DNA from 2 places in the Verrucosispora sp. TAA-831 genome. Region 2 is predicted to be linked to the other one. Evidence: predicted binding sites of a transcription regulator. Region 2 holds the regulator's gene; the other holds the start of a gene.
The links. The regulator HspR, encoded in region 2, represses chaperone genes until heat shock. The targets are predictions, from matches to a motif close to TTGAGTNNNNNNNACTCAA.
Positions count from the first base shown of each region.

Region 1: a site for HspR is predicted at 2,925-2,943, ahead of lon (endopeptidase La). Genes of this name have one in related genera too.

Region 1 is NZ_CP192240.1:2,576,356-2,590,953, forward strand. Features, by position in the region: gene ACQVFL_RS11700 (hypothetical protein) at 1-736, shown strand, start outside; gene ACQVFL_RS11705 (hypothetical protein) at 1,004-2,281, shown strand; gene ACQVFL_RS11710 (histone-like nucleoid-structuring protein Lsr2) at 2,355-2,699, opposite strand; gene lon (endopeptidase La) at 2,967-5,303, shown strand; gene ACQVFL_RS11720 (DEAD/DEAH box helicase) at 5,505-7,202, opposite strand; gene ACQVFL_RS11725 (hypothetical protein) at 7,307-8,194, opposite strand; gene ACQVFL_RS11730 (sensor histidine kinase) at 8,328-9,485, shown strand; gene ACQVFL_RS11735 (response regulator) at 9,482-10,087, shown strand; gene ACQVFL_RS11740 (DUF5715 family protein) at 10,247-11,200, shown strand; gene ACQVFL_RS11745 (asparagine synthetase B family protein) at 11,203-12,813, shown strand; gene ACQVFL_RS11750 (SLC13 family permease) at 12,834-14,048, opposite strand; gene ACQVFL_RS11755 (LVIVD repeat-containing protein) at 14,478-14,598, opposite strand, start outside.
Region 2 is NZ_CP192240.1:6,947,412-6,962,009, forward strand. Features, by position in the region: gene ACQVFL_RS30920 (SPFH domain-containing protein) at 1-480, shown strand, start outside; gene ACQVFL_RS30925 (hypothetical protein) at 477-1,409, shown strand; gene ACQVFL_RS30930 (hypothetical protein) at 1,415-2,635, opposite strand; gene ACQVFL_RS30935 (GTPase family protein) at 2,707-4,386, opposite strand; gene ACQVFL_RS30940 (ABC transporter) at 4,392-6,212, opposite strand; gene dnaK (molecular chaperone DnaK) at 6,432-8,330, shown strand; gene grpE (nucleotide exchange factor GrpE) at 8,379-9,140, shown strand; gene dnaJ (molecular chaperone DnaJ) at 9,226-10,404, shown strand; gene ACQVFL_RS30960 (heat shock protein transcriptional repressor HspR) at 10,433-10,870, shown strand; gene ACQVFL_RS30965 (hypothetical protein) at 11,029-11,301, shown strand; gene ACQVFL_RS30970 (hypothetical protein) at 11,551-11,979, opposite strand; gene ACQVFL_RS30975 (cation:proton antiporter) at 12,167-13,375, opposite strand; gene ACQVFL_RS30980 (hypothetical protein) at 13,383-13,535, opposite strand; gene ACQVFL_RS30985 (hypothetical protein) at 13,567-14,598, shown strand, end outside.

The DNA of each region.
Region 1 (14,598 bases), 2.7 Mb from region 2:
TCCGCCGGGGCTCACCGGCAACCAGTGGAACACCGCCGCCCGGGTGGTGCTCGATCACGTGGTCTGCGCGGACGACACCGGCCTGCCGCAGTTCGCGGTCGAGTTCCGTCAGCCGACGCCGGATGCCCCCGCCCGACGGGTGGACCGGATCGTCGAGGCGGTCACCGCCAGCGTCTGCCTGCCGCTGCTGCGCATCGGCTCGGCCACCCTGCGCGCCGCCGACCACGGCCCGCGCATCGTCGGGTACGTGATCGACGCCCGCCGGTACGCCGACGGGGCCGTCGTGTCGGACGTACCCGCCGTCGGATACCGCGACATCGTCGGCCGGCTGCCGGACGGGCGCACCGGCGCGGTCAACGACCTCGGCGCGCTCGCCCGGACCGAGGCGGTCGAGGCGTACGTGGCGCGGCGACTCGCCGATCCGATCCTGCGCGGACTGCACGTGCGCTGGGCCGACGGCCCGGTCGAGGGGTGGAGCTGGGTCGAGGTGCGCCCCGGCGAGTTTCTGGTGGAACGGGTCGTCCTGCGGACGTACCGATTCTCCTGTGGTGTCGATCCGGCGCGACTGGCCGAGGATCTGGCCGCGCTCGCTGTCGGTGAGCGCCTGCGCACCCTGGATACGGAAACTCCCGTCCTGACCGGACGGGCCGATCTGCTCGACGACATCCGGCGACTCGGGCAGCGCCGCGACGAACTCGTGGACGGTTTCGCCTACGACCACCTGCACCAGGTCTGACCTGCCCCGAAGCCGTACGGTCGGGGCCGTCGAAAAAAAGTCCACCTTCTTTTGAACTCCCGCCACGGCGGGGCCGTACCTCACCGGGAATGGACAGGATCTCCCCAACCCGCGCCGGGCGGCGCGGGAGACGGTGCGGAAAGGGCATCGTCGTCTGTCGACGTGCCACCGGTGCGTTCGAACGGCCTCCGTCGAGCGCGCCACCACGATTCCGTTCGGTCCGTCGAGTCACGCGTCAGGTACCGGATCGAGAAGGAGAGCAATTCGATGCGCAGGTCCACCCGGTCACGCAGACCATCAGGTAACACGCGGACCAAACGACTTCTGGCCGTTGGTGCCACGCTCGCCGTCTTCGGTGGCGTGGTCGCCGTTACCCAGATCTCGTCGGCCGGTGACCGACGGCCGAACAAGCAGCAGACCCGCCCGATCTCGGCAGAGTGTGTGGAGCCCAGCCCGGGTGCGACCGCGCCGACCGCCCGTGGCGCCACCACCACCCGTACCTTCCAGAACGGTCGGTGGGTGACCAACCACTGGGGTGACGGGCAGCAGTCCGTCGAGGAGTGCCAGGAGACCCGCAGCGGTAACGGTGGCGCGACCACCGGTGCCTTCGCCGTGGCCTGTCCCGACGTGGTCAGCCGCCTGCCGCAGGTGCCCGACCGCGCCCGCGCCGAAGTGGACCGCAACCTGGCCCTGCTGCAGACCCAGATCACCGAGGCCGACCAGCGCCTGGCCGCCGAGGGCAACAAGGGACAGGCGTTCATCCGCAACGCGATCCTCGACCCGCTGGCCAGCAAGCGGCGGGCCACGCTCGACCGGATCACCATCGCCATCGACCGCTTCGGCCCCCGGCCGCGTGGCCTCGCCGGTCTGGCCGCCTGCCAGGTGCAGCCGGTGAACAACAACAACGGTGGGAACAACGGCGGCAACAACCCCAACAACGGTGGGAACAACGGCGGGGGCAACAACAACGGCGGCAACAACGGCGGGGGCAACAACAACGGCCTCGACGTGCTGGCCAACAACTGCAACAACAGCCAGCTCCAGCCGCACGACGGCTTCCAGAACGGCAACCGCTGCATCAGCACCGCCTTCGGTGAGGTCGGCGCCGCGGCGAACAACCCGTCGCTGCTGATCACCGAGTTCCCGCAGCAGATCAACCGCAACGAGGGCTTCTCGCTGCGGGTCAGCACCCGCAACCTGGTCCGGGACCGCTTCCTCCCGGCCGGTCAGGGTGGCTACTACCTGGAGAGCTCGCTGCTCAACGGTGAGGGTCTGACCCGTGGTCACTTCCACACCGCGTGCCGGATGCTGAACAACACCGACGAGGCGCCGGCAGCCGATCCGGTCCCGGCCTTCTTCGTGGCCACCGAGGACGGCGGCGGCGGTCGCCAGCCGGACAGCGTGGTCATCCAGATCCCGGGTCTGCCGGACTCCGGCACCGCGCAGTGCGCGGTCTGGGCCGGTGACGGTTCGCACCGCATCCCGATGTCGGAGCGGGCCAACCAGACCCCCGCCTTCGACGCGGTGCGGATCCAGGTCAACTGACCCGAAACGACACGCGGGCCGTCCGGAACCAGGTTCCGGACGGCCCGCGGCGTTTGTGTGGCGGGGCTGCTGTTCAGCGGTTCTTGTACGCCTCGACCACCTCGACCGGGATACGACCCCGCTCGGAAATCTTGTAGCCGTTGCTGACCGCCCATTCCCGGATCGCGCGGTTCTGCTCGCGGTTCATTCCGGGTGCCGCAGCGGTGACGCGACGCGGTCCGCGACCGGTGTCGGCGCTGCCGCGTCCGAGCCGCCGACCCGCATTGATAAACGGATCCAGCGCCTTGCGCAGGACTCCCGCGTTCTCGTCGGAGACGTCGATGGTGTAGCTCACGCCATCCAGGCTGAACTCGACCGTGCGATCGGCCTTTCCGCCGTCGAGGTCGTCAGTCAGCACCGTGATTACTTTTCTCGCCATCGTCGATTACTCCCTGTGTCTGGCGGGGTGTGGTCAAAGTTTGACTCATCGCCCGGCAATTGCGCAACAAAAGCCCCTCCTTACCGGCTCTCGCGTTTTGCGCCGCTCGTAAATCCCGATTACCCGGCGTTCCCGCCGTCGGTACGGATGTGTCGGCGGCGCATCCGGCCAAGGGGGCGTTCGTGTGCTGGGTCACACCGTGGAACAACGACGACCCGCCTCGACTTGAGTCAGACACGCTCAACTCAATGCGATAGCAGGTGTTCGATGGCAACTCTTCCGGTACTTCCACTGACCGACGCGGTACTGCTGCCCGGCATGGTCATCCCGGTGACCCTCGACCCGACCACCCAGGCCGCGGTCGACGCGGCCCGCACCACCGGCGACCGCAGGCTGCTCGCCGTGCCCCGCCTCGACGGCGAGTACGGCTCCGTCGGCGCGGTCGCCACCATCGAGAAGGTCGGCCGGCTGCCCAGCGGCGAGCCCGCCGCCGTCGTCCGTGGCCTCGCCCGCGCCCGCATCGGCTCCGGGGTGCCCGGGCCCGGCGCGGCCCTCTGGGTCGAGGCGACCGAGATCGACGAGCCCGCCCCGGCCGGCCGGGCACGGGAACTGGCCCGCGAGTACCGCGCCCTGGTGACCTCCGTGCTCCAGCAGCGCGGCGCATGGCAGGTCATCGACGCGATGGAACGGATGACCGACCTCTCCGAGTTGGCCGACTCGGCGGGCTACGCACCCTGGCTCACCCTGGCGCAGAAGACCGAACTGCTCGCCGCGCCGGACGTCACCGCCCGGCTGGAACTGCTCGTCGGCTGGGTCAAGGACCACCTCGCCGAGCAGGAGGTCACCGAGCAGATCAACTCCGACGTCCGCGAGGGGTTGGAGAAGACGCAGCGGGAGTTCCTGCTGCGCCAGCAACTCGCCGCGATCCGCAAGGAACTCGGCGAGGACGCCCCGGACGGCTCCGCCGACTACCGGTCCCGCGTCGAGTCCGCCGACCTGCCCGAGAAGGTACGCGAGGCGGCACTGCGCGAGGTCGGCAAGCTGGAGCGGGCCAGTGACGCCTCCCCGGAGGCGGGCTGGATCCGTACCTGGCTCGACACGGTGCTGGAGATGCCGTGGAGCACGCGTACCGAGGACAACACCGACCTGGCGGCGGCGCGGGCCGTGCTCGACGCCGACCACGCCGGGCTGGCCGACGTGAAGGACCGCATCCTGGAGTACCTGGCGGTGCGCAACCGGCGGGCCGACCGCAACCTCGGTGTGGTCGGCGGTCGCGGCTCCGGCGCGGTGCTGGCCCTGGCGGGTCCGCCCGGAGTCGGCAAGACCAGCCTCGGCGAGTCCGTCGCCCGGGCGCTCGGCCGCAGGTTCGTCCGGGTCTCCCTGGGCGGTGTCCGCGACGAGGCCGAGATCCGGGGCCACCGGCGCACCTACGTCGGCGCGCTGCCCGGACGGATCGTGCGGGCGCTGCGCGAGGCCGGCTCGATGAACCCGGTGGTGCTGCTCGACGAGGTCGACAAGCTCTCCGTCGGGTACGCCGGCGACCCGGCCGCCGCCCTGCTGGAGGTGCTCGACCCCGCCCAGAACCACACCTTCCGGGACCACTACCTGGAGGTCGACCTCGACCTGTCCGACGTGCTGTTCCTCGCCACCGCCAACGTGGTGGAGGCGATCCCCGGCCCCCTGCTGGACCGGATGGAACTGGTCACGCTGGACGGCTACACCGAGGACGAGAAGGTGGCCATCGCCCGGGACCACCTGCTGCCCCGGCAGCGGGAACGGGCCGGGCTGACCGCCGACGAGGTCGACGTCGACGCACCGGCGCTGGCCAAGATCGCGGGGGAGTACACCCGGGAGGCCGGCGTACGGCAACTGGAGCGGGCGCTGGCGAAGGTCATGCGCAAGGTCGCGGTGGCGCTCACCGACGACCCGACGCCGGTCCGCGTCGGTGCCGACGACCTGACCCGCTACCTCGGGCGGCCCAAGCACACGCCGGAGTCGGCGGAGCGGACGGCGGTGCCCGGCGTGGCCACCGGCCTGGCGGTCACCGGAGCCGGCGGCGACGTGCTGTTCATCGAGGCGACCAGCATGGACGGCGAACCGGGGCTGACCCTGACCGGCCAACTCGGCGACGTGATGAAGGAGTCGGCGCACATCGCCCTCTCCTACCTGCGCGCCAACGGCCGTCGGCTCGGCCTGGACCCGAACGCCCTCGCCGGGCGGCGGATCCACCTGCACGTCCCGGCGGGCGCGGTGCCCAAGGACGGCCCCAGCGCCGGTATCACGATGGTCACCGCGTTGGCCTCGCTGGCCAGCGGCCGACCGGTCCGCCCCGAGTTCGGGATGACCGGCGAGGTGACGCTCTCCGGCCGGGTGCTGCCCATCGGCGGGGTGAAGCAGAAGCTGCTCGCCGCGCACCGGGCCGGTCTGACCGAGGTGATCATCCCGGCCCGTAACGAGCCGGACCTCGACGACCTGCCCACCGAGGTCCGCGAGGCGCTGACCGTGCACACGCTCGCCGACGTGGCCGACGTACTCGCCCTGGCGCTGCGCCCGGCCGAGATCGACCCGGCGGCGTTGGACGGCGAGGCGCTCGCCGCCGCGTGAGAGGCTGGATGAAAGGAGGGGGCCCTTGCTGACGCCTGCGGTAGAGCAGGGGTCCCCTGCTCACACCAGGCACCGCCGACCGGCGCCATCCCGTGCGGGGTGGCGCCGGTCGCCGTGCACGGGCGCATGCCGCGTGAGGAAGGGCCCCCTGCTATGCCGCAGGCGTTAGCAGGGGGCCCTTCCTCACGACGAAACGAAGCCTCAGCGGCGCTCGTCGCGGTCGCGGCGTACGGTGGCCTTGCGGCCCTTGATGGTGCTGCCGCGCAGCCCGGCGATCACCTCGTCGGCCACCCCGTTGGGCACCTCGACCAGGGAGAACCGGTCGGCGATCTCGATCGAGCCGATGTCCCGCCCCCGGATGCCGGTCTCCCCGGTGATCGCACCCACCAGGTCCTGCGGCCGGACCCCGGCGCGTCGGCCCAGCCCGATGAAGACCTGGGTGGTGCCGCCGGTGCGGGGCCGTGCCGGCCGTCGGTCACCCCGAGCGTCCTGGCCGGGCCGGGTGTCACGGGTCGGGCGGACCGCCACCTGCGGGATCTCCTCCTCGGCCTCGTCGGAGCCGGGCAGGGTCGCCTCGTGGGACAGTTTCACCGCGGCGAGCGCCACCTCCATCAGGTCGAACTCGTCGCTGAGCGTCTCCACGATGACCCGGAACGGCTCCAGGTCGTCCTCCAGCAGGCTCTCCCGCAGTGCTGCCTGAGTCAGCTCCAGGCGGCGGGTGCGCAGGTCGGCGACGGTGGGGATCTTGTCGATCGTGATGCGTTGGCCGGTGACCCGTTCGATGGTCTTGAGCATCCGGTGTTCCCGGGGCTCGGCCAGGGTGATCGCCACGCCCTCCCGGCCGGCGCGACCGACCCGGCCGATGCGGTGCACGTACGACTCGGGAGCCGACGGCACGTCGTAGTTGACCACGTGGCTGAGCTGCTCGACGTCCAGTCCCCGGGCAGCGACGTCGGTGGCCACCAGCAGGTCGGCGGTGCCGGAGCGCAGTCGGCCCATCACCCGGTCCCGCTGTTCCTGGCTCATCCCGCCGTGCAGGGCCTCGGCCCGGTAGCCGCGCCCGTTCATCGTCTCGGTGAGCCGGTCGACCTCCTCCCGGCTGCGGCAGAAGACGATCGCCGCGGTGGGCGACTCGACGTCCAGCACCCGGCCCAGCGCCGCCGGCTTGTGCGCCCGCGCCACCAGGTACGCGCTCTGGCGTACCCGGGGCGCCGTACCGGCCACCGGCTGCTCGCGGGCGATGAGGATGCGGACCGGGTCGGTCAGGTGCGCCTGGGCCATGCCCTCGATACGCGACGGCATGGTCGCCGAGAAGAGCACCGTCTGGCGCTGCGCGGGCGCGTGCTCCAGGATCGCCTCGATGTCCTCTGCGAATCCCATGTCCAGCATCTCGTCGGCCTCGTCGAGGACCACGGTGGCCAGGTTGCCCAGCCGTAGCGTGCCCCGGGCGATGTGGTCCAGGGCCCGGCCGGGAGTGGCCACCACCACGTCCACGCCGAGGTCCAGCGCCCGCAGTTGGCGGCCGATCGGCTGTCCGCCGTAGATCGGCAGCACCCGCGCGCCGAGGTCCTTGCCGTACCGGTGGAACGCCTCGGACACCTGCACGGCGAGTTCCCGGGTGGGCACCAGCACCAACGCCAGCGGCTCACCGCCGGGCCGGTCGGTCGGCATCCGGTGCAGCAGGGGCAGCGCGAACGCGGCCGTCTTGCCCGTACCCGTGGCTGCCTGCCCGAGCAGGTCACGGCCGGTCAGCAGGGTCGGGATGGCCTCCCGCTGGATCGGCGTCGGCTCCTCGTAGCCGAGTGCGGACAGCGCGGCGAGCAGTTCTGGCCGCAGGCCGAGGTCCGTGAAGGCGGGCGGATCCATGGTCGCGTCGGGCGGTACGGGCGTGGAACTCATGGGTCAAGCCTTTCATCACGCCCACCCGGCCGCTGCGGCGACCACCGGCAACACGCGGGCGGGGCCCGCCGCAGGGTGGCGACGGGCCCCACGGAGGCGGTCGGCTACGCGGTGACCAGCGCCAGGATGATGGTGATCCCGAGGACCGCGTCGATCACGCCGCACCACTGGGCGTAGGCGCGGGGCACCACCTGGCCGGTCCGGTGATGGATCACGTCCCAGCCCGCGTGGGCCAGCCAGCCGATCGCGACCAGCCACTGCCCGGCCGGGCCGCCGACGATCACGGCGAGCAGCGCCAGGCCGGACCAGCCGGCCAGGCCGGCGAGCTGGAGCCGGAGCGCACCCGGTACGCCCCACTGCCGTCGGACGGTACCGATGATCAGATACCCGGCCGGCAGGACCAGCAGCGTGTACGCGGCCAGCGGTACGGGTGAGCTCCAGTTGTCGGCGGTCATCAGCAGCGCCAGCCCGGCCGGCCAGCGCTGTGCCACCGCCCGTGCCCACGGGTGTCGCGGCGCGGCGCGGTTCGGGTGGTGCACGGCGTACTCGGCCCGACGCCGCAGCACCGCCGCCACCATCGCCGGCACCATCAGCACGTGCGTGCCCATCATCAGGGCGTCGCCGTCGAGCAGCCCGGCCCGGTACGGCACCAGCAGCACCAGCACGGGCACGTACATGGCCAGGACCATCTCGCCGACGGCCGGGCCGGAGTGGCCCCGGTACCACATCCAGACCGCCATGCCGATGCTCATGTCGGTGGCCATCAGCAGCGCCGCGAGGCCGGGGGCGGCCGGGCCCAGCCCGAGCAGCCCGGCCAGGGCGGCGCGGGCCGCACCGAGCGCCAGCATGCCGGCCACCATGGCCAGCGCCATCTCCACCAGGTGCCGGGCCAGCGGCGGCAGGCGCGAGTGGCGAACCGGCGCGGCCGGTTGCCCGTGGATCGTCGGGGTGGACGGGGTCGGTTTGCCGGGGGCGGCGAGGGCGTCGGTCATGACGTCGATCGTCGTGGCGGGCGACGTCGGCGACAATCCGCGTTCCGTCCCCGGTCGGCCGGGCACGACGCCCGGTCGGGCCGGGCGGAACGGGGGCTCCGCCGGTGCGGTGACGGGTTCTACCCTGACCGGCGTGGGGACGGACGGGACGGTGTCGGGCAGCGAGCGGACGCTCCGCCGCGCCCGGACGGCCACCATGGTCTCCCTCGCCGTCGGCATGGCCGCCACCCTGCTCCTGCCGGCGGTCGGGCTCGGTCGGGAGCCGGATTCGTGGTGGGTGGCCTCCGGCGTACTCGCCATCGGCGCGTTCGCGCTGGTCCTGGCGGGCGCGGTGGGCGCGGCACTGACCACCGGGTGGTCCGCCGCGCGGCGCCGACGGCTGCGGATCGGGTACGCCGCCGTCGCGGTGCTCGGTGTGCCGCTGGCCGCACCGGTCGCCGTCGGCGACTGGCCCACCTGGGCCTGGCTGGGCGCGGCGACGGTCGGCGGGGTGCCCCTGCTTGCCCCGCTGCGGGCGGCGCTTCCGGCCACCGTGCTGGCGATGGTGGTCGCCGGGGCGGTGGCGCAGGCGACCGGCGCGTCGATCGGGCAGGCGTTGCTGGTCGTCGGCACCGCCGGGCCCGGCGTCGCCGTGGTGAACGGCTTCCAGGTGTGGTTCTGGCGGCTGCTGGTGCAGGCGGAGCAGGGGCGCGCGGCCCAGGCCCGGCTGGCTGCCGCCCAGGAACGGTTGCGCTTCGCGGCGGACGTGCACGACCTGCTCGGACACCACCTGACCGTGATCACGCTGAAGGCCGAGCTGGCCGCCCGGCTGACCACCGCCGACCCGGCGCGGGCGGCCCGGGAGGCGGGCGAGGCGCAGCGGCTCGCGGCCACCGCCCTCACCGAGCTGCGCCGGACGGTGCACGGCTACCGCCGGGTCGACCTCGGTGAGCAGGTGACGGCGGTCGCGCAGGTACTGCGGTCGTCCGGCGTACGGTGCACCGTCGTGCCGCCCGCCGGTGAGTTGCCGCCGGAGGCGGCCACCCAACTCGCGGCGGTGCTCCGCGAGGCCGGCACCAACGTGCTGCGACACAGCCGGGCCGGCTGGTGCCGGATCGAGATCAGCCAGCGGGAGGACGAGGTGCGGATGACCGTGACGAACGACGGGGCGACCGAGACGGGGACGGCTGACCGGCACAGTCACGGCCTGCGCGGACTGGCCGACCGGCTCGCCGGTGCCGGTGGACGGCTACGCGTCGAGCGGACCGACGACGTGTTCACCGTCGAGGCGACCGTACCGGCCGTCGCATGATCAGGGTCCTGCTCGCCGACGACGAGGAACTGATCCGTACCGCCCTGGCCGCCCTGCTGGAGCTGGAGGCGGACCTGACGGTCGTCGCGCAGGCGGCCGACGGCAGCGCGGCGGTCACCGCCGCCCTCGCCCACCGACCCGACGTTGCCGTGGTCGACCTGGCCATGCCCGGCCAGGACGGCTTCGGAGTCGCCGCCGAGCTGGCCCGGGTGCTGCCGGACTGCGCGGTGGTCATCCTCACCGGGCAGGGACGCCCGCCGCACCTGGCCCGCGCGCTCTCCGCGGGAGCCCGCGGCTTCCTGCCCAAGGGCGCGCCGGGCGGAGCACTCGCCGACGTGATCCGCCGGGTCCACGCCGGTGGTCGGTACGTCGACCCGGCGCTGGCGGCCGACGCGCTGAGCATCCCGCCGTGCCCGCTGACCCCGCGCGAACTGGAGACGCTGCGGCTCGCCGAGGAGGACGCCTCCGTCGCCGTCATCGCCCGCCGAGCCCGGCTCTCCCCGGGGACGGTGCGCAACTACCTGGCTCTCGCCGTGCAGAAGCTCGGCGCGGACAGCCGGGCGGAGGCCCGCCGGATCGCGCGGGACAACGGCTGGCTGTGACCGTTTCGTCCGAGACCGGAGGCGATGCCACCGGTCCGCGCGGTCTGGCCCGGACTGGTCCCCTTCGAGGGAGAGCGGAGGATTGTTCGGACCCATCCCGATCGGTGTGATTACCGTCTGCTACAGGCGATCACCGCACGACGGGAGAGGGGACCCACCATGCGAGTGCCGAGCCGAAGCCCGGGACACCAGTCCGGTCCTCCCTCGCCGACCCGTCGGCGTCCCCGCGTCCCGAGCCGTCCCCGCACGACGGACGGGCCGGACCTGGACGCCTACCGGGAAGCGGTGGGCGAGCTGCTGGTCGAGGTGGGCGCGCTCGCGGCGGCGAGCAGCACGAAGGCCCGCCAGGTGCTGATCGACCAGCGGCTGCGGGAGCCGGCCATCGCCGCCGTGCTCGACGACACGCCGCAGGGGTTGATCGGCGCGCGGGAGACCCTGCTGCTGGAGATGGCCCGATACCAGCCGAACGCCCGCAGCTCTGCGGGCGATCTGGCCGCGCTGGTCCGGATCTATCTGCTGTCCCGCATCGACGTGATGTGGTGGCGTGACGCGTCCACCTTCGTCACCGACGCCGAGGTGCACCACAGCGCCCAACTCGTCGACCTGGAGTGGCTGCGCCGCCGGGGCCTGCTGCGGTTCCGCTACACCGAACAGCCCCGCACGGTGCTCGGCCGGGGCGTACGCGCGGTGCGGCGGCGGGTGCTGCCGGACGCCACCCCGCGTACCGCCGGGTTGCTGTTCCGCCGGGCCCGGCGGGAGGTCGTGGCGCTGCTCAACGACATCGGCCGGGAGTTCACCGCGGCCACCACGGTCGGCACGCCGCCGCTCTGGGTGACCAGTCTGGTCCGCAGCGCCGAGCACCAGTACCGGCTGCGTCGTCTCGGGTACGCCGCGATGGTGCCGAGCGGGCACTGCCTGGGTTGGGCGGTGGACGTGGAGATGGCCTGGTACGAGCGCTTCGGGGCGCGGGACACGCTGGCCGGGATCCTGCTGGACCGCCAACGGGCCGGCGAACTCAACGTGATCGACGAGGGGCAGGCCTGGCACATCTGCCTCGCGCCCTCGGCGACGCGGCGGCTTCGTCGGGCGTACGAGGCGGAGATGGGGATCTGACGATGTGCGGCATCGTGCTGAGTGTCGGTCCGGAGGCCGACCCGGCGATCTTCCGGCGGATGCTCGCCACGCTGGTTCCGCGCGGTGAGGTCACCGAGACGCGGTACGAGAGCGGCCTGCTCGCCGGCACCCGGCGGCTGCGCGTGGTGGACCGGGACCGCGCGGTCCAGCCCTGGCTCTCCGCCGACGAGCGGTGGCTGCTCTGCTACAACGGCGAGGTCTTCAACCACCACGAGCTGCGCGCCGAGCTGACCGCCCTCGGCCACCGCTTCACCAGCGCCAGCGACACCGAGGTGGTGCTCGCCGCCTTCGAACGCTGGGGCGAGGAGATGGTGACCCGGCTGCGCGGCGAGTACGCCCTCGCCATCGTGGAACGGACCACGGGCCGGGTCTACCTGGCGCGGGACCCGCTCGGCGTGAAACCGCTGTACTGGTCCCGCGCGCCGGGGTGCCTGCACGTGGCCAGCGAGGTCAAGGCGCTGGTGCCGGCACGGGCGCCGGTGACCGAGGTGCCGCCGGGGCACCACGGCTGGGTCGACGGGGACCACCGGGTCCGGCTCCGCCCGTACGTGGACCTGCTCACCCTCGGCGCGGACCGACCGCCGGTGACGGACCCGGACGAGGCCGCCCTGCTCGTCCGGGACACCCTCACCGACAGCATCCGGGTACGCCTGGACACCGACCTCACGGTGGGTGTGGTGCTCTCCGGCGGGCTGGACAGCTCGCTGGCGTTGCTGCACACGGCACAGGCGCACCCGGACTGCGTCGCGGTCACCGTCGGCGCGCCGGGCAGCCCCGACCTGGCGTACGCCCGGCGGCTGGCCAAGGAGCTGGGGGTGCCGCACGAGGTGGTCGAGTTGCGCCCGCGCGACATCCGCCTCGCCGACGTCCGCGAGGCGATCCGCATCTCCGAGCTGACCGAGTACGGCGACATCATCAACGCGGTGGTCTCGGTGCCGATCTTCCGTCGGCTGCGCGAGCTGGGCGTCAAGGTGGTGCTCACCGGGGACGGCTCCGACGAGCTGTTCGGCGGCTACCCGATGTACCACGAGGTCGGCCCGGCGGCGTCCCGTCGGCTGTTCCTCCACAAGATCCGCAACCTGTGCCGCACCGAGTTGCAGCGCGTCGACCGGACCAGCATGGGCTTCGGCGTCGAGGCCCGGGTGCCCTTCCTGGACCTGGCTCTGGTCGAGTTGGCCATGCGACTCCCGCTCGATCTCAAGATGCGCGACGGCCAGGAGAAGTGGATCGTCCGCCGGGCCTTCGCCGACCTGCTGCCCGACTACATCCGTCGCCGGCCGAAGAACCCCATGTCGTACTCCTCAGGCCTGCACGAGCGGGCCCGGCTGTACAAGCCGTTCTTCGCCCGCCTGCACCGCTCGTTCGGCTACGACCTGCTGGAACCGGTCCGGCGTGACTTCGACAGCGTGCTGACGCGCTGCGGCAACGACCTGGACGCGGCGATCGCCGCCGGCCGGGCGCGACCGGACTACACGGTGCTGGAGCACGCCCGGGACCTGGTGGGTGCGGCCCGCTGGAACGCCGCCCCGATGGTGCGTCGCCTGGTCACCCCACGTCGCACTCGGGGCGACGAGGCACCTCTGCCCGGCTGAACCGTCTCGCGGTGCCGTGGTCAGGTGGTGAGCAGGAGGGCGCTGACGGCGGCGAGGGTGCCGAGGGTCGCGACGGCGGCGCTGGTGGCGAGGAAGCGGGCCACCGGCACCCGGACCCGGGCGGCTCGGCAGCGCTCCAACCAGAGCAGGGTGGCCAGGGACGCCCACGGCAGTGCCAACGGGCCGATGTTGGTGCCGATCAGCAGGGCGAGCAGGCGTTGCCGGTCACCGGCCGGCAGCACCGCCTCGCCGGCCAGGTAGGCGGGCAGGTTGTTGACCAGGTTGGACAGCAGCGCGCCGGTGCCGCCCGCGCGGAGCAGCCCGGGCACCCCGCCGTCGTTCCCGGCGAGGCGGGCGACGAGGTCGTTCAGGCCGAACGCGCCGATGGTCTGGACCACCAGGAACAGGCCGGTGACGAAGAGCAGCAGCCGCCAGGGCAGCAGGGCGGGGCGCAGCGTGCCGGGGGAGCGGACCGCGAAGACGACCAGCAGCAGGCCGGCGGCGACCGCTGAGGCGAGGCCGACCGGTGCGCCGGCCACGATCGCGCCGACGAAGATCAGGCAGGCGGCGAGCGCGGTGCGGTAGAGCACCGGGTCGGCGGGCCGGTGTACCGAGGGTGGCGGGAACCGGCCGTCGGCGGGGCGGTCGCGTCGCCACCAGAAGTACCAGAGCAGGATCGTGGTGACCGCGAGCGCGGCGAGTTGGGGCAGCCACATGACGCTCGCGTACGCCAGCGGGGCGAGCCCGATCCGGTCGGCGGCCAACAGGTTGGTCAGGTTGGAGACCGGCAGCAGCAGGCTGGCCGTGTTCGCCAGCCAGACCGTGGTGACCGCCAGCGGGGCCACCGCCGTGCGCAGAGTGACCGCCAGCGCGAGCATCACCGGCGTGAGCAGCACCGCAGTGGTGTCCAGGTTGAGCACGACGGTGGTGAGCGCGGCGAAGCCGACGCAGAGCGCGAACAGGAGCGGCCAGCGGCCCCGGGCGGCGACCGCCAGCCGGGTGGCGAGCACGTCGAAGACCCCGGCGGCGGCGGTGAGTTCGGCCAGGACCACCACGGTGCCGAGGAAGACCAGCAGCGGCAGGACCCGGGCGAGGGTGTCGGCGGCGTCGGCGCGGGGCAGCAGGCCGGTCGCCACGCACGCGGTACCGAGGACGGCCAGCCCGACGGCGACCACGTCCAGCGGGTGCGGCCGACGTCGGCCGGGTGCGGCCGGGACGGCCTTCGGGGAGGTCACGGCGCATCTTCGCACGCCCGGACGGCCCGATCCGTTCGGGTGCCGGTCGAGGTGACGACCGGTACCGGCGGGGCTGACGACGGTGACCCGGGCGGATGCGGCCCCGGACGCGACGGCGGCGAACCGGAGACCCGCGGAGCATGACGGCGGCCCGCCGGGACCGTGGCCGAGACGCGACGGCGGCCTGCCGGCGGCACCGGGGTTGGTGCGGTCGGCAGGCCGCCGGGGGGTCGCGGGTCAGCCCGCGGGCGGGTACGGGTCGTCCTGGTAGGTGTACTCGGTCCGCGCCATTGCTGCACCCCTCAGCTGCGTGACGGAACGTGCCGGACGAGGTACCCGGGACCGGCGGGGCAAAACACGACGCGGGGCGCACGTGGTGCGGGCCCGGCCCCCGGGACGGGGACCGGGCCCGGTGAGGTGCGGGTGGTGCTACCAGCTCAGGTAGCTGGGCTGGGTCTGGACGTTGAACTCGCGGTAGTGGACCAGCTTGGCCGACCACGTCCGCCAGTCGTTGAGTTCGAGGACGTCCAGCCCCTTCTGGATGTCGGAG
Region 2 (14,598 bases):
GCCACCTACGCCCGCCGGGCGCAGGCCGTCGAGCAGGAACGCGCGATCGCCGAGAACGAACTCCAGAACAAGATCGAACTGGCCCGGCGCGAGCAACAGCTCGTCGAGCAGCACGGCGCGAACACCCACCGCCGGGCCGAGCTGGAGGCCGCCGCCGAGCTGGCCGCCGCCCAGGGACGGGCCGACCGGGACAAGGTGGCCGACGCCGCTGCCGCCGACCGGGCCCGGGTGCTCGCCGCCGCCGAGGCCGAGAAGGATCGGATGCTGGCCGCCGCCAAGGCCGAGGGCGTACGCGCCGTCGGGCACGCCGAGGCAGAGGCGGAGGCGGCCCGACTGGCCGCGTACGCGGAGCTGCCGCCGGACGTGCTGCGGGCCCTGACCGTCCGGGAACTCGCCGGTCAGTTGCCGCAGATCGGCCAGCTCACCGTCACTCCGGACATGCTGACCGACCTGCTCGGTCGGCTGGCCCCGGGCCGATGAGCCGCCCCGACGGGTGGGCCGGACCGGGCCTGGCGCCCCGGGTGGTGGTGGTCAGCCGGCGCAGCGAGCTGGACGAACTGCTGGCCCGGCACGGCACCCGGGCCGCCGCCGAGTGGTATCTGGCCGCCCGGGGACGGTCGCTGACCGAGGTGATCCACCGGCACGAGGCGTTGGCGGCGGCGCTGACCACCGTCGGCGCCGCCGTGCCGGCGGACTGGCGACGCGGTGCGGTGGACCGCGACGACCTGCCGCGCTTCCTGTTCGCGCCGGAGGACGTCGTGGTCGCCGTCGGGCCGGACGGCCTGGTCGCGAACGTGGCGAAGTACCTGACCGGGCAGCCGGTGATCGGCGTCGACCCGGAACCGGGCCGCAACGCCGGGGTGCTGGTCCGGCACCGGGCCGACGGACTGGCCGCGCTGCTACCGGCGGTGGCGGCACAGCGCGCGACGACCCGCTCCCGGGCGATGGTCCGCGCCGCCCTCGACGACGGGCAGGAACTCCTCGGCCTCAACGAGGTGTACGTCGGCCACGCCTCCCACCAGTCCGCCCGTTACCTGCTCTCGGTGCCGGTGGACGGCCGGGAACGCCGGGAACGGCACTCATCCTCCGGCGTGGTGGTGGGCAGCGGTACGGGCGCGACCGGCTGGTGTGCGTCCATCGCGCGGGAACGTCCGGGGGCGCCACGCCCGCCCGCCCCGGAGGAGGCGGCCCTGTGCTGGTTCGTCCGGGAGGCGTGGCCGTCCCCGGTGACCGGGGTGAGCCTCACCGCCGGCCGCCTCGACGACGGCGAGCGGCTGGAGTTGACCGCCGAGTCCGACGGCCTGGTGGTCTTCGCCGACGGGCTGGAGGCCGACCGGCTCACGCTCGACTGGGGGCAGCGCCTCACCGTCGACGTCGCACCCCGCCGACTCACCCTGGTCGAGCCGTGACGCGGTCAGCCGTCGTCGGCGAGGCGGTGCCGGTTGGCCTCGATCCAGGCGTCCAGGGCGGCCGGGTCGTCCGGGTCGACGCCGTCGGCCATCAACTGGGCGACGGCGGCGGTCGCCGGGCTGCGCCGCTCACCGGTGGCGTAGAGCCGGACGAACTCCGGCACCATCTCCTCGATCGCGTCGTCCGTCGCGGTCACCGCCGACGCCGGGAGCCCCCGCTTGCGGGCCGCGTACGCGGTGAAGGCACGCAACACCCGCGGCAGCATCGCCGCGTCGTCCATGTCGAGTACGGCCCGCCGGTGCACCCAGTCGAGCAGGAACAGCCCGGCCACGGTGGGGCTCCAGCGCAGCGGGTCGGTGTCCGGGAAGGTGGCCGCGTGGTCCAGCAGCAGGCCCAGGCAGAAGTGCAGGGAGGCGAGATCCCCGCCGTCGATGGCGTCCAGCCCGGCCCGTGCCGCCTCCGGCGAGGCCAGGAAACGCCGGATCAGGTCCGACCGCTCGGTCTCCGTGAGCGGTTCGTCGTCCGGCCGATCCGATGCCGACGGTGTGGCCGGTAGCACCGCCAGCCTGGCCCCGACCAGGGCCCGGTCGGTGGCCAGCGAGCCCGCGCCCGGCAACTGCCCCAGGCGGTCGGTCACCGCCAGGTGCCGGCCCACCTCGTCGCGCATCCGGGTCGGGTCCTCCTCCCGGAACCAGGTCAGCTCGTCGTCGGCGCAGAGCTGCCGGACCTGGTCGAGGATCCGTGCCGCCGGCCCGCCGACGAAGACGTCCTTGGTGATGCCGATGTTGTGGTCGACCAGGGCCACCAGTGCGTGCTCCGGACCGCCGGTGGCGTCGTCGTAGGCGAAGGTGGCCAGATAGGAGGTCTGGTCGCCGTACACGTCGCCGTACGCCCACGCGCCGGTGAGGTGCACCTTGCCGAGTTGCCCGGACCAGGTCGGTGCGGTGGCGCCGGGGCGTACCCGGTCGGCGCCGGTGGCGTCCGGGACCAGGGCGGCGAAGACCGCGCGGACGGTGGTCGCCGCGGCGGTCCGCCGTCGCGAGGTGGCGGCGAGGAACCCGCCCACGAACTCGCGGATCGCCGTCTCCCGGTCGGTCTCCGCCACCTCGTAGACACTGCCCAGCAGTGCCGCGCCGAGCATCTCCGCGTCCAGCGCGGTATCGAGCTTGGTCACGTCGCGCGCGGCGTGCAGCACCGCGTCGTAAGGGGTTTGTGGCGTGGCCATGACCCGACACTACGCCGCCTGCCGCGCAGTCACGTGCCGAGCGAACCGACGGGCGTGGCCCCGACCGGGGCTCAACGGTGCCGGGCGACCTCCAGCACGGTCCGCGCGTCGGCGTGCGCGGCGATCACGGCCCGCACCGGTGACAGCACGTACTCCTCGCCGACCTGGCCCATCGCCCTGGTCAGCCGGGTCTCGGCCCGACGGCGTGCCCGACCGGCCGCCCACCGGCTGATCGGCCGGGTCAGGGCGGCCAGCAGCAGTCCGGCCAGCAACCCGCCGAGCAGCAGCAGCGTCGGCGTCGGCACCTCGCCGACCATCGGATGCTCCAACTCGGGCAGCCCCAGGATCCGCAGCGCGTAGCCGAGGAACAGCCAGGCCAACCCGGCCACCGCCGCGACGGTCACCACCCACTGCAACCCGCCGACCAGACGCCACCAGGTGCGGGGGTGGCTCAGGCCCAGGTCGGTGCCGGCGAGTGCGCGGTCCAGCGCGTCCGGCAGGTCGGCGAGGCGCGAGCGGGCCGCCGCGCTCACCGCCGCCGGCCAGGCGCTCGGCAAACCCTCACCGGCCCGCTCGGCCACCGTACGCAGGGCAAGCGCCAACGCCGACTTGTCGGCGGCGCCAGGCTCGGGCACGGAGGTCGCGGCGGCCAGAGCCTGCTCCGGGTCGTCCCCGGCGGGCTGCGCACCGGCCAGGTGCAGTCGGCGCAGCGGATCGGGTCGCAGCCGCCGCCAGAACCGCACCAGCGGCCAGCCGGTGCTCGACGCGGCCCGGTGCCGGTACGCCTGCTCGACCGCGTCGAGCACGGTCGGCACCCCGGCCACCGCGCTCAACGCCCGGTCCAGCTTGGCCACCGCCGGGTCGTCGGCGGCGAGGGCCGACCGGGGTGCCCCGACCATGTCGTCCAACGTGTCCACGACCGCGTCCAGGTCGCCGGTGAGGCGGCGCAGTGCCGCCTGCCGCTCGGCGACCGTGCGTTCCAGTTCCGTCCGCAGCACCTCGTGGCCGCTCGGGTCGACGATCGTGGTGGCCAACAGCGGCACGCCGTCCAGCCCGTCCGCGTCGAGCAGTCGGCGCAGGTCGGCCAGCACCCGGGGCACCTCGGCCGGGGGCAACCGGTCGGCCTGGTTGAGCACGACCAGGGTCACGTCCCGGTGCCGCTGGAACTCCCGCAGGTAGGCGGCGTGCACCACCCGGTCGGCGTACTTCTCCGGGTCGACCACCCAGATCACCAGGTCGACCAGGCCGAGCAGCCGGTCCACCTCCAGGCGGTGCGTGTGCTGCACCGAGTCGAAGTCCGGCAGGTCGAGCAGGATCAGCCCGTGCAGGGCGGACTCGTCGTCGCCGTCGAGCAGGCTCTCCCGGACGAACCGGTGCTTGGGCAGTACGCCGAGCCAGTCGAGCAACCGGGTACCGCCGTCGAGCGGACCCCACACGCAGGCGTGGGTCACGCCGGTGGTGGGGCGGCGGACGCCGACCGGCGACAGGTTCCTGCCGGCCATCGCGTTGAACAGGCTCGACTTGCCGCTGCCGGTGGCACCGGCCAGCGCGACGACGGTGTGGTCACGGGAGAGCGACAACCGGGTGCCGGCGCGTTCCACCAGGGTGCGCGCCGGGCTCAGCGGGGTGTCCGGCAGGTATCCGTCGACGAGCCCGAGGAAGCGGTGCACCGCCTCCAACCGGGCGGCCAACTGGTCCGCGTCCACCCGTCCGTCGCTGATCCGCAACGCCTCGCGGAGACGTCCCCCCATGCCCATCACGCTGCCGCCCCACTGCGATCGTCCGTGGCGAAGCCGCTGCGCGACCGGGCCGCCTCCACCTGGGCGGTCGCCTCACGCAGCGCCGCCGCGTGCCGGGCCGCCGGGCGGGCCTGGTCGGTCCGGTCCAGATACCGGGCGGCCTCCTCGTCGAGCAGCGCGCGTACCCGGTCCAGCAGATCCTCCCGGGACTTCGCGGCCAGCGTCCGGACGGCCTGGTCACCGAAGATCGCCTGGAGTACGGCCTGACCGGCGACGGTGGTGCCGGCTCCGGTGGCGACCTCCAGGCCGGTCGGGATGAACGCCGTCGAGGCGAACACCGCGATCATGACGGCCAATCCGGTGGCGTTGACCGCGTACGCCGCCGTACGGGCCACGAAGCGCCGGTCACCGCCCTCGGCCCGGACCAGCTCCAACACCCCGCGTTGCCAGTCCCGGACCAGCCGCTCGGCCCGCTCGGGCAGATCGGCCGAATGGTGCGCCAGATCCGGGGTGAGCAGTGCGGCACCCGCCGGATGCGCCTTCCACCCGGTGTACGCGTGCTCGGCCGCCTCGGCGGCCACGCCCCGCAGCAGCGTCGTCAACTGGGACTCGATGGCGTCGCGCAGTTCCACGGCGGGGGCCGGGCGTCGACTGAACGCCGCCGTCAGGCGGTCGCGCAGCCGCCCGATCCGCGCCTCCAGGCTGCGGAAGAGGTCGCTGGTGCCGATGAACTCCTGCCACCGGGCCAGCACCTCGCCCCGGAGCAGCCGACCGTCGCGCAGGCCCTGCTCGACCATCCGGTTCGCGGCCCGATAGGCGGCCAGTACCCGTTCGTCCAGGGCGTCGGCGGCGGTCACCTGCTCGTCGGCGGCGACGGCCAGACTCTCGACCGACGGCGCCAGCGCGGCCAGTGCGCCACCGAGGGTCTGCCGGACCACCGCCGCGCGGGCGTCGGCGTCGGCGGCCAGCCGGGCGAACCAGTCCGCCAGTGGCGCGGTGACCCGGTCCGGCAGCAGCCCCTGGCCGTCGACCCAGGTCTCCGGCAGGACGAACAGCGGCGCCGCGCCGAGATCCTGCTCGGCCAGCATCTCGGCGAGGTGTGCGGCGACCTCGTCGGTGGCCTCGGCGGGCACCCGGTCGAGCACCAGCGCGATGACCGCGCCGCGGGCCCGGGCGCCGTGCAGCAGTTCCCAGGGCACCGCGTCGGCGTACCGGGCGGCGGTGGTGACGAAGAGCCAGAGGTCGGCGGCGGCGAGCAGTTGGTTGGCCAGCGCGCGGTTGGCGTCGACCACCGAGTCGATGTCGGGAGCGTCCAGGAACGCGAGCCCGGGGGCCAGGGCCGGCGCGGTGACCAGGTGCAGCGAGCGCGGGTCGTCGCTGGGCTGGTTGGTGCGGGTCAGCCCGGGCAGCAGTTCCCCACGACGAAACCAGGGCGAGTCGGCCGGATTACAGACCAGGACCGGGGAGCGGGTGGTCGGGCGCAGCACCCCGGCGGCGCTGACCCGCGCCTGGACCAGGCTGTTCACCAGGGTCGACTTGCCGGCACCGGTGGACCCGCCGACCACCACGAGCAGCGGCGCGTCGAGGCGGGAGAGCCGGGGCAGCAGGTAGTCGTCGAGTTGGTCGGCGAGAGCGGTGGCGGTCCGGCCGGCGGGCTCCGCCGAGGGCAGGACCAGCGGGAAACGCGCCGCTCCGATCGCGGCCCGCAGGCTGGTCAGCGCGGCGGGCAGGGCGTCGTCCCCGAATGCCGCGGGCCGGTCCTCCCCGCCGGTGGAGCCGGTGCGGGCTGCGACGGCGGGCGTGCCGAAAGGTGAGGCGGGATCGCCGTTCGTCGTCACCGCTAAAGCGTGCCCGACCGACACAAGGTAAGACAACCAGTCGGTACCGAACGGTGACTTGCGCCAACCCGACTCAACCCTGACTTGACGATTCCGGGGAGCGTGGCACTATTGAGTCAAGTTCACTCAACTTGAGGTGGGGTCGCTGTGGGCGACACCGCCGGTCAGGGCGACGGGGGGACCGTCACCTGCTCAACGTTACGAAGCGAGGAAGCGAAGATGGCACGTGCGGTCGGTATCGACCTCGGCACGACGAACTCCTGCGTCAGCGTCCTGGAGGGCGGTGAGCCCACCGTCATCGCCAATGCCGAGGGCTCGCGGACGACCCCGTCGATCGTCGCGTTCGCCCGCAACGGCGAGGTGCTCGTCGGCGAGGTGGCCAAGCGCCAGGCGGTGACGAACCCGGACCGGACGATCCGCTCGGTCAAGCGGGAGATCGGCACCAACTGGTCCGTCGACATCGACGGCAAGAAGTACACCCCGCAGGAGATCTCGGCCCGGACGCTGATGAAGCTCAAGCGGGACGCCGAGGCGTACCTGGGCGAGCAGATCACCGACGCGGTGATCACCGTCCCGGCGTACTTCAACGACGGCCAGCGTCAGGCCACCAAGGAGGCCGGTGAGATCGCCGGCTTCAACGTGCTGCGGATCGTGAACGAGCCGACCGCGGCCGCCCTGGCGTACGGCCTGGACAAGGGCTCCAAGGAGCAGACCGTCCTGGTCTTCGACCTCGGTGGCGGCACCTTCGACGTGTCGCTGCTGGAACTGGCCGAGGGCGTCATCGAGGTCAAGTCGACCAGCGGTGACAACCTGCTCGGCGGTGACGACTGGGACCAGCGCATCATCGACCACCTGGTGAAGACCTTCCGGGGCGAGCACGGCATCGACCTGTCGCAGGACAAGATGGCGATGCAGCGGCTCAAGGAGGCCGCGGAGAAGGCCAAGATCGAGCTGTCCGCCGCCACCACCAGCAACATCAACCTGCCGTACATCACCGCCGGTTCCGCCGGCCCGCTGCACCTGGACGTGACGCTCAGCCGCGCCGAGTTCCAGCGGATGACGCAGGACCTGCTGGACCGCTGCAAGGGCCCGTTCGAGCAGGCCGTCAAGGACGCCGGGATCAAGGTCTCGGACGTCGAGCACGTGATCCTGGTCGGTGGCTCGACCCGGATGCCGGCCGTGACCGAGCTGGTCAAGCAGCTCACCGGCCGCGACCCCAACAAGGGCGTCAACCCGGACGAGGTCGTCGCCGTCGGCGCCGCTCTCCAGGCCGGTGTGCTCAAGGGCGAGGTCAAGGACGTCCTGCTGCTCGACGTGACCCCGCTGAGCCTGGGCATCGAGACCAAGGGCGGCATCTTCACCAAGCTGATCGAGCGCAACACCACCATCCCGACCAAGCGGTCCGAGGTGTTCACCACCGCCGACGACAACCAGCCGTCGGTGCTCATCCAGGTCTTCCAGGGTGAGCGCGAGATCGCCGCGTACAACAAGAAGCTCGGCACCTTCGAGCTGACCGGTCTCCCGCCGGCCCCGCGTGGCGTGCCGCAGATCGAGGTCACCTTCGACATCGACGCCAACGGCATCGTCAACGTGCACGCCAAGGACCTGGGCACCGGCAAGGAGCAGAAGATGACCATCACCGGCGGCTCCTCGCTGCCGAAGGATGACATCGAGCGGATGCGCCGGGACGCCGAGGAGCACGCCGAGGAGGACAAGCGTCGGCGCGACGAGGCCGAGAGCCGCAACGTCGCCGAGGCCCTCCAGTGGCAGACCGAGAAGTTCCTCGCCGAGAACGGCGACAAGCTGCCCGCCGAGAACCGCGACAAGCTGAACGAGGCCCTCGGTGAGCTGCGCGGCGCGCTCGGCGGCAGCGACATCGATAAGATCAAGTCGGCGCACGAGCGGCTGGCGCAGGTCTCGCAGGAGGCGGGCTCGCTGCTCTACGCGCAGCAGGCCGAGCAGGCCCCGGGTGGCGAGCCGGGCGGCGCGGCCGGTGCTGCCGGTGCGGGAGCTGCCGGTGCCGGTGCGGCCGGTGCCACCGGCGGTCCGGCCGGCGGTGCGCGGCCCGGCCAGGACGATGTGGTCGACGCGGAGATCGTGGACGAGGACAAGAAGTGACGGTCCTGGTCGAGGCGATCTGCACGGGCAGAGGGATGAGGTAGTCGTATGACGGAGAAGCCACGAGCCGCTGACCCGGGCGACACCGGGTCGGCGCCGGGTGGCTCGGCGTCCGAGCCGACCGCCGGCGAGACGCCGCGCGTCGTCATCCGCAACAACCGCAAGATCAACCAGACCCGCGAGCCGGAGGGGGCGGCGGCTGACGCCGGCTCCGACGTGTCGGCCGAGGGGCTGGTCGAGGACGCCGAGGTCGTGGTCGACGCGATCGAGGTCGAGGCCGAGGCGCTGAGCGAACCGACCACCGAGGGCCCGCCCGTGGTGGACTCCCCGGCCAAGCCGGTCGGGGAGCCGTCCGAGACGGCCGGTCGCGGGCTCGGTGCGGAGGTGGAGGCGCTCCGCGCCGACCTGGAGGAGCGCACTCGGGACCTGCAACGGGTCACCGCCGAGTACGCCAACTACCGCAAGCGGGTCGAGCGGGACCGCGGTCTGGTCACCGAGCAGGCGACCGGCTCGGTGCTGGCCGCGCTGCTGCCGATCCTGGACGACCTGGACCGGGCCCGGGAACACGGTGACCTGGTCGGTCCGTTCGGTTCGGTGGCCGAGCAACTCACCACCGCGCTGGGCAAGTTCGGGCTGACCCCGTTCGGCGAGCAGGGCGACCCGTTCGACCCGACGCTGCACGAGGCCGTGGCGCACCAGACCTCGGCCGACGTCACCGAGCCCACCTGCGTGCAGGTGATGCGTCGGGGCTACCAGATCGGTGAGCGGCTGTTGCGGCCCGCGATGGTCGCGGTCGCCGACCCGGAATAGTGCACGACGGTGACCGGGCCGTTCCACCCGCCGAACTCCGGCGGGCGGGACGGCCCGGAGCCGGAGGTGGGGAGGAGGTGGACGGTTGAGTTCCAAGGACTGGATCGAGAAGGACTACTACGCGGTCCTGGGCGTGGCGAAGACCGCCTCCGCTGACGAGATCAAGAAGGTGTACCGGAAACTCGCCCGGGAGTCGCACCCGGACCACAACCCGGGCGACCCCAAGGCCGAGGAGCGCTTCAAGTCGGTCTCCGAGGCGTACGCGGTGCTCGGTGACGACGCCAAGCGCCGCGAGTACGACGAGATGCGCTCGCTGTTCGGCTCGGGCGCGTTCCGGCGCGGCGCCCGCCCGGGTGGCCAACCCGGTGGCATGCCGTTCGACGTCTCCGACCTGTTCGGCAGCGCGCAGTCGGCCGGTGGTGGCCGGTTCGCCGGGGGCGGCATCTCGGACCTGTTCAGCTCGATCTTTTCGGGCGGCGCGGGTGGTGGAGGTGCCACCGGTCCGGCCCGGGGTCGCGACATCGAGACCGAGGTGGCGCTCGACTTCGACGACGCCGTACGCGGGGTGACCCTGCCGCTGACGCTGCGGGCACCCGGGGTTTGCGACACCTGCCACGGCAACGGTGCGAAGCCGGGCACGGTGCCGAGGACCTGCCCGGTCTGCCACGGTGCCGGGGTGACCCACCGGAACCAGGGTTCGTTCAGCCTCGCCGAGCCCTGCCGCAACTGCCAGAGCGCCGGGACCGTGGTCGACGAGAAGTGCCCCGAGTGCCAGGGCACGGGCGGGGTGACCAAGGCCCGTACGCTCAACGTCCGTTTCCCGGCCGGGGTGGCCGACGGGCAGCGGATCCGACTGGCGGGCCGGGGCGAGCCGGGCGAGCGTGGCGGCCCGGCGGGTGACCTGTTCGTGCACGTCAAGGTGCGGCCGGACGACCTGTTCGGGCGCTCCGGCGACGACCTCACGCTGACCGTGCCGATCACCTTCGCCGAGGCGGTGCTCGGCACCGATCTGCGGGTGCCGACGCTCGACGGCGCGGTGACCCTGCGGGTGCCGGCGGGTACGCCGAGCGGGCGGATCCTGCGGGCCCGGGGCAAGGGTGTGAGCCGTCGGGACGGCCAGACCGGGGACCTGCTCGTCACGCTCGACGTGGTGGTGCCGGCCCGGGTCTCCGACGAGGCGCGCGCGGCCCTGGAGACGTTCGCCGCGCAGACCTCGCCGGCGGCGCGGGAACATCTCGACGCGCGGGTGCGTCGGAGCGGATGATCGGTGAACCGGTGCGGAGGTGAACGGGATGGACGGATTCGTCGGTTCGGATGACCCCACCTACGAGGCCAAGGTGCTGATGATCTCGGTCGCGGCGCGGATGGCGGGGATGCACCCGCAGACGTTGCGGCAGTACGACCGGCTGGGCCTGGTGCAGGCCGGCCGGGCGGCCGGGGGCGGTCGCCGCTACAGCGTGCGGGACGTGGTCCTGCTGCGCGAGGTGCAGCGGCTCAGCCAGGACGACGGCGTGAACCTGGCCGGGATCAAGCGGATCATCGGCTTGGAGCGGCTGTTCGAGCAGGCACAGCAGCGGGTCGCCCAGTTGGAGGCCGAGCTGGAGGCCGCGTACCGCCGGATCGCCGAGCTGGAGTCGCTGGCCCGCTTCCCCGGGCGTGACCTGGTGCCGACCAACCAGACCTCGACGGCGCTGGTGGTCTGGCGTCCCCGACGCAGCCCCGGCCGCTGACGATCGATCCGGCCCCGGTGCGGTGAAGACCGCGCCGGGGCCGTCTCGTGTCCGCAGGCCGGACCCGCCGAATCCACCCCGTCCCGCGCCCGTCTCCGCTACCCTGAAAATCAGGTTCAAACAACTCAATTCGGACTTCTACGCTGGCGGGGGGAGCCATGACGGACGCGGCGAAGAAGGTGGCCGAACAGGCGGAACGTCGGCTCGACCGGTTGTCCGAGAACGTCCAACGGAGGTTCGACCGGATCACCAAGGGGCGCTTCGCCGACCAGATCCGCAGCGGCCGGTTCAGTGGCCAGGGGGCCCGATCCTCCGGCCCGGCCCCGTCGGACGGCCGGTCCGCCGGCCCGGGTCAGGGACGAGCCGGTCACGGCGCCGGCCGGGTACGGACCGACCAGCACCGCCGGGAACACGGCGGCCAACCCCGCTGAGGATCAACAAGACGTACGGGCCGGGAGTCACGGGGGTTCCCGGCCCGTCCCCGTCCCACCGCACGTAACGGCACTTCGCCTACCGCAAGCGGCACCCCCGCCCGGCCCCCCGACAGACGTCAACCCTCCCGAGGCCGGCAGGCGACGACACGTCCGCCAGTCAGGTGTGGCCCTACCGTGCCCGGCGCAGGGATCAAGCCTGACCGCCCGGAGCCGGGCACGGTAGGGCCACACCCCCCACAGCAAGCGCTAAAGCCGCCGCCCCTCGCGCACCAACCCACCCTCGCACCACTCGCGATACACGAACAGCTCCGGCCGGGACAGCAGCACCCGGCTGTTGTGCGCCCAGGTGCGCATCATCTCGTCGCCGTTGCGCTCGGCCTGGTCGACCAGTTTGCGGAAGCGTCGCTTCGGGTGGGCCCGGAAGTTCGTCCGGATCCCGTCGGCGGCGTAGATGTAGAGGCAGTGCAGCGCGAACCTGCGGGCCGGGCAGTGCGCGTCCATCGCCAGGTCGAACAACGTCATGATCAGGCGGTCGCCGGAGACGAGCAGGTCCCAGTCGGGTGGCATGGACGTCAACGGCACCGAGTCGGGCTGGTACGCCCACGATCGCAACTCCGCCGGACTCGGGTCGACGGGGTTGGCGAAGCCGTGGAACGTTGATTCCTGCACGCTCACCGGCCAACCTTCTACTCGCGTCGGCGCCGAGGCGTCCGCCCCCCGCGAACCCCGGCTGCTGGGGCGAAACGGTAACGCGGTACCCGTGAGTACGGGTAGCCCCTACGGAAAGCAATTCGGCATCGGTTGCCTGGCCGGGGTGGCCCGGACGGCCGACGATCACTTTCAGTCAGGTCATGGTCACCGGTCATGGTCTATCCGGGGTTCCCGCCCCGGCTGCCTGCGCTGCCGCCCGTCGCCGCGACCAGCGCTTGAACCAGACGGCGTCGGGCAGTCGGGCCAGCATGGGCCCGGTCACCACCGTGATCAATACGTACGTGGCGGCCAAAGCGGCCAGTTTCGGCGAAACGCTGCCGGCGCTCACCGCGAGGCCGGCGATGACGATGGAGAACTCCCCTCGCGGCACCAGGGTCAACCCGGCCCGCCACCGTCCCGGTTCGGTGATGCCGACCCGCCTCGCGGCCAGGTAGCCGGTCGACGTCTTGGTGGCGATGGTGACCAGCGCGAGCAGTACCGCGGGCAGCAGCACCGGCGGGATGTGCCGAGGGTCGGTGGCGAGCCCGAAGAAGACGAAGAAGACGGCGGCGAAGAGGTCCCGCAGGGGCGTCAGCAGTTCGGTGGCGTGGTGGGCCACCGGCCCGGAGAGCGCGATGCCGACCAGGAAGGCACCGACCGCCGCCGACACCTGGAGTTTCGCGGCGACCCCGGCGACCAGCAGGGTCAGGCCGAGCACGCCCAGCAGCAGCGACTCGGGGTGGTCGACGGACATGGCCCGGGAGACGAGATCCCCGTATCGGAGCGCCACCACCAGCACGACGACCACCGTCAGGACGGCGACGCCGAGCGCGACCCCACCCTTGACCAGCCCGACCCCGGCCAGCAACGCGGTCACCAGTGGCAGATAGAACGCCATCGCGAGATCCTCGACCACCAGCACCGACAGGACCACCGGCGTCTCCCGGTTGCCGAGGCGGCCCAGGTCGGACAGGATCTTGGCGATCACGCCGGAGGACGAGATCCAGGTGATCCCGCCGAGCACCACCGCCGCCACCCAGCCCCAGCCGAGCAGCAGCGCGAACGCCGCACCCGGCAGCGCGTTGAGCACCGCGTCGAGCGCCCCGGCCGGTGCGGCCGACCGCAGGTTGCCGACCAGTTCGTCGGCCGAGTACTCCAGGCCGAGCATCAGCAGTAGCAGGATCACGCCGATCTCCGCGCCGATCGCGAAGAACTCCTCGCTGGCGTGCAACTCCAGCACGCCGCCGTGGCCGAGGACCAGACCGGCCAGCAGGTAGAGCGGAATCGGCGACAGCCCGATCCGCCGGCCGAGCCGACCGAGCAGCCCGAGCAGGAACAGCAGCGCGCCGACCTGGATCAGCAGGTTGGTGAAGTCGTGCATCCGAGGCTCAGGCGGCCGGTGCGCGTACGGCGGGCGACCGGGACGCGCCGAGGACGTCCCTGCGGCGGGAGGGTGCCCCCAACGGGCGGCCGAATTCCGTCATCATGTCGTGGCGTACGCCGGTGCTCGGTTGAGCGGTCTGTTCGACGCGTGCTCGCACGGGCTCAGGCTACTCTCGCGACGGAGGCCGCATGACCGCCCGACGAACTCGTTGCCTGGCCGTTCTCCCGGTGTTCACGCTGCTGGCGGGATGCTCGATCGGGGACATCCGGCGCAGCGCCCCAGCCCCCGAACCCTCGCAGGTCACCCCCGCTCCGGCGCGGGTCGCGGAGACTCGCACCACCCGTCTGGCCGTCCCGCAGCGGTACGCCCAGCCGGTCATCGAGTTCGTCGACGCCGAGAACGGATACGCCCTCTTCGCCTCCTGCGACGACCAGACGCCCGGTCGGGACTGCCCGGCCCTGCTCTGGTCGACCCGCGACGGCGGCCGGTCCTGGCAGCAACTGCGCCACCCGCAGCCGGACACCACCCAGCAGCGGGACGGCGACGTCCGGCAGCTCTACACCGCCGAAGGCATCCTGGCCCTGTACGCCCCGAAGGTCGGGTGGTGGACGTCCACCGATCGCGGAGACACCTTCCGGCACACCCCCGGTGAGGCCCCGCCCCGGGAGTGGCAGGCGGCCCAGGGTCGCTTCCAGCTCATCGAGAGCTCGGGAAAGGTCGGCCGCTGGACGGGACGCACACTCCGCCCGCTGCCTGTCCAGCCGAAGCTGCCAGTGGTGCAATCGGTGGTGGAGACTGACTGGCAGTTCAACAGTAAGGAAAACTCAGGGCCGTTGGTGGCCGCCGGAGCCGACGATGACGGCCGACCGTACGCGGCGATCTCCATCGACGAGGGACGGAGTTGGCGGCCGACCTCGGTGGAGTCCGACGGTGCAGTGGGTGTGCTCCGGGTGGTGCGCGTACAGAGTGCTCTGTGGCTGGTCGGCGAGCGGCCCGATCGCATCGGGTTTCCGGCATTGTGGCGGCATGGTCCCGCCTGGGAGAAGGTGTCTGCCGAGGGGTGCCCGGAGACGGGACAGGCCGTCCCGCTGAGTGACGGAGTGGTGGCGGTGCTCAGCCCGCGAGGTGCGGGCGCGCTGGTCGGCGGCCAGTACGTCGATCTGCCCTGGCCGCTGACCGACGAACATCACCTGCGGATGCTGCCCGACGGCACGGCCTTC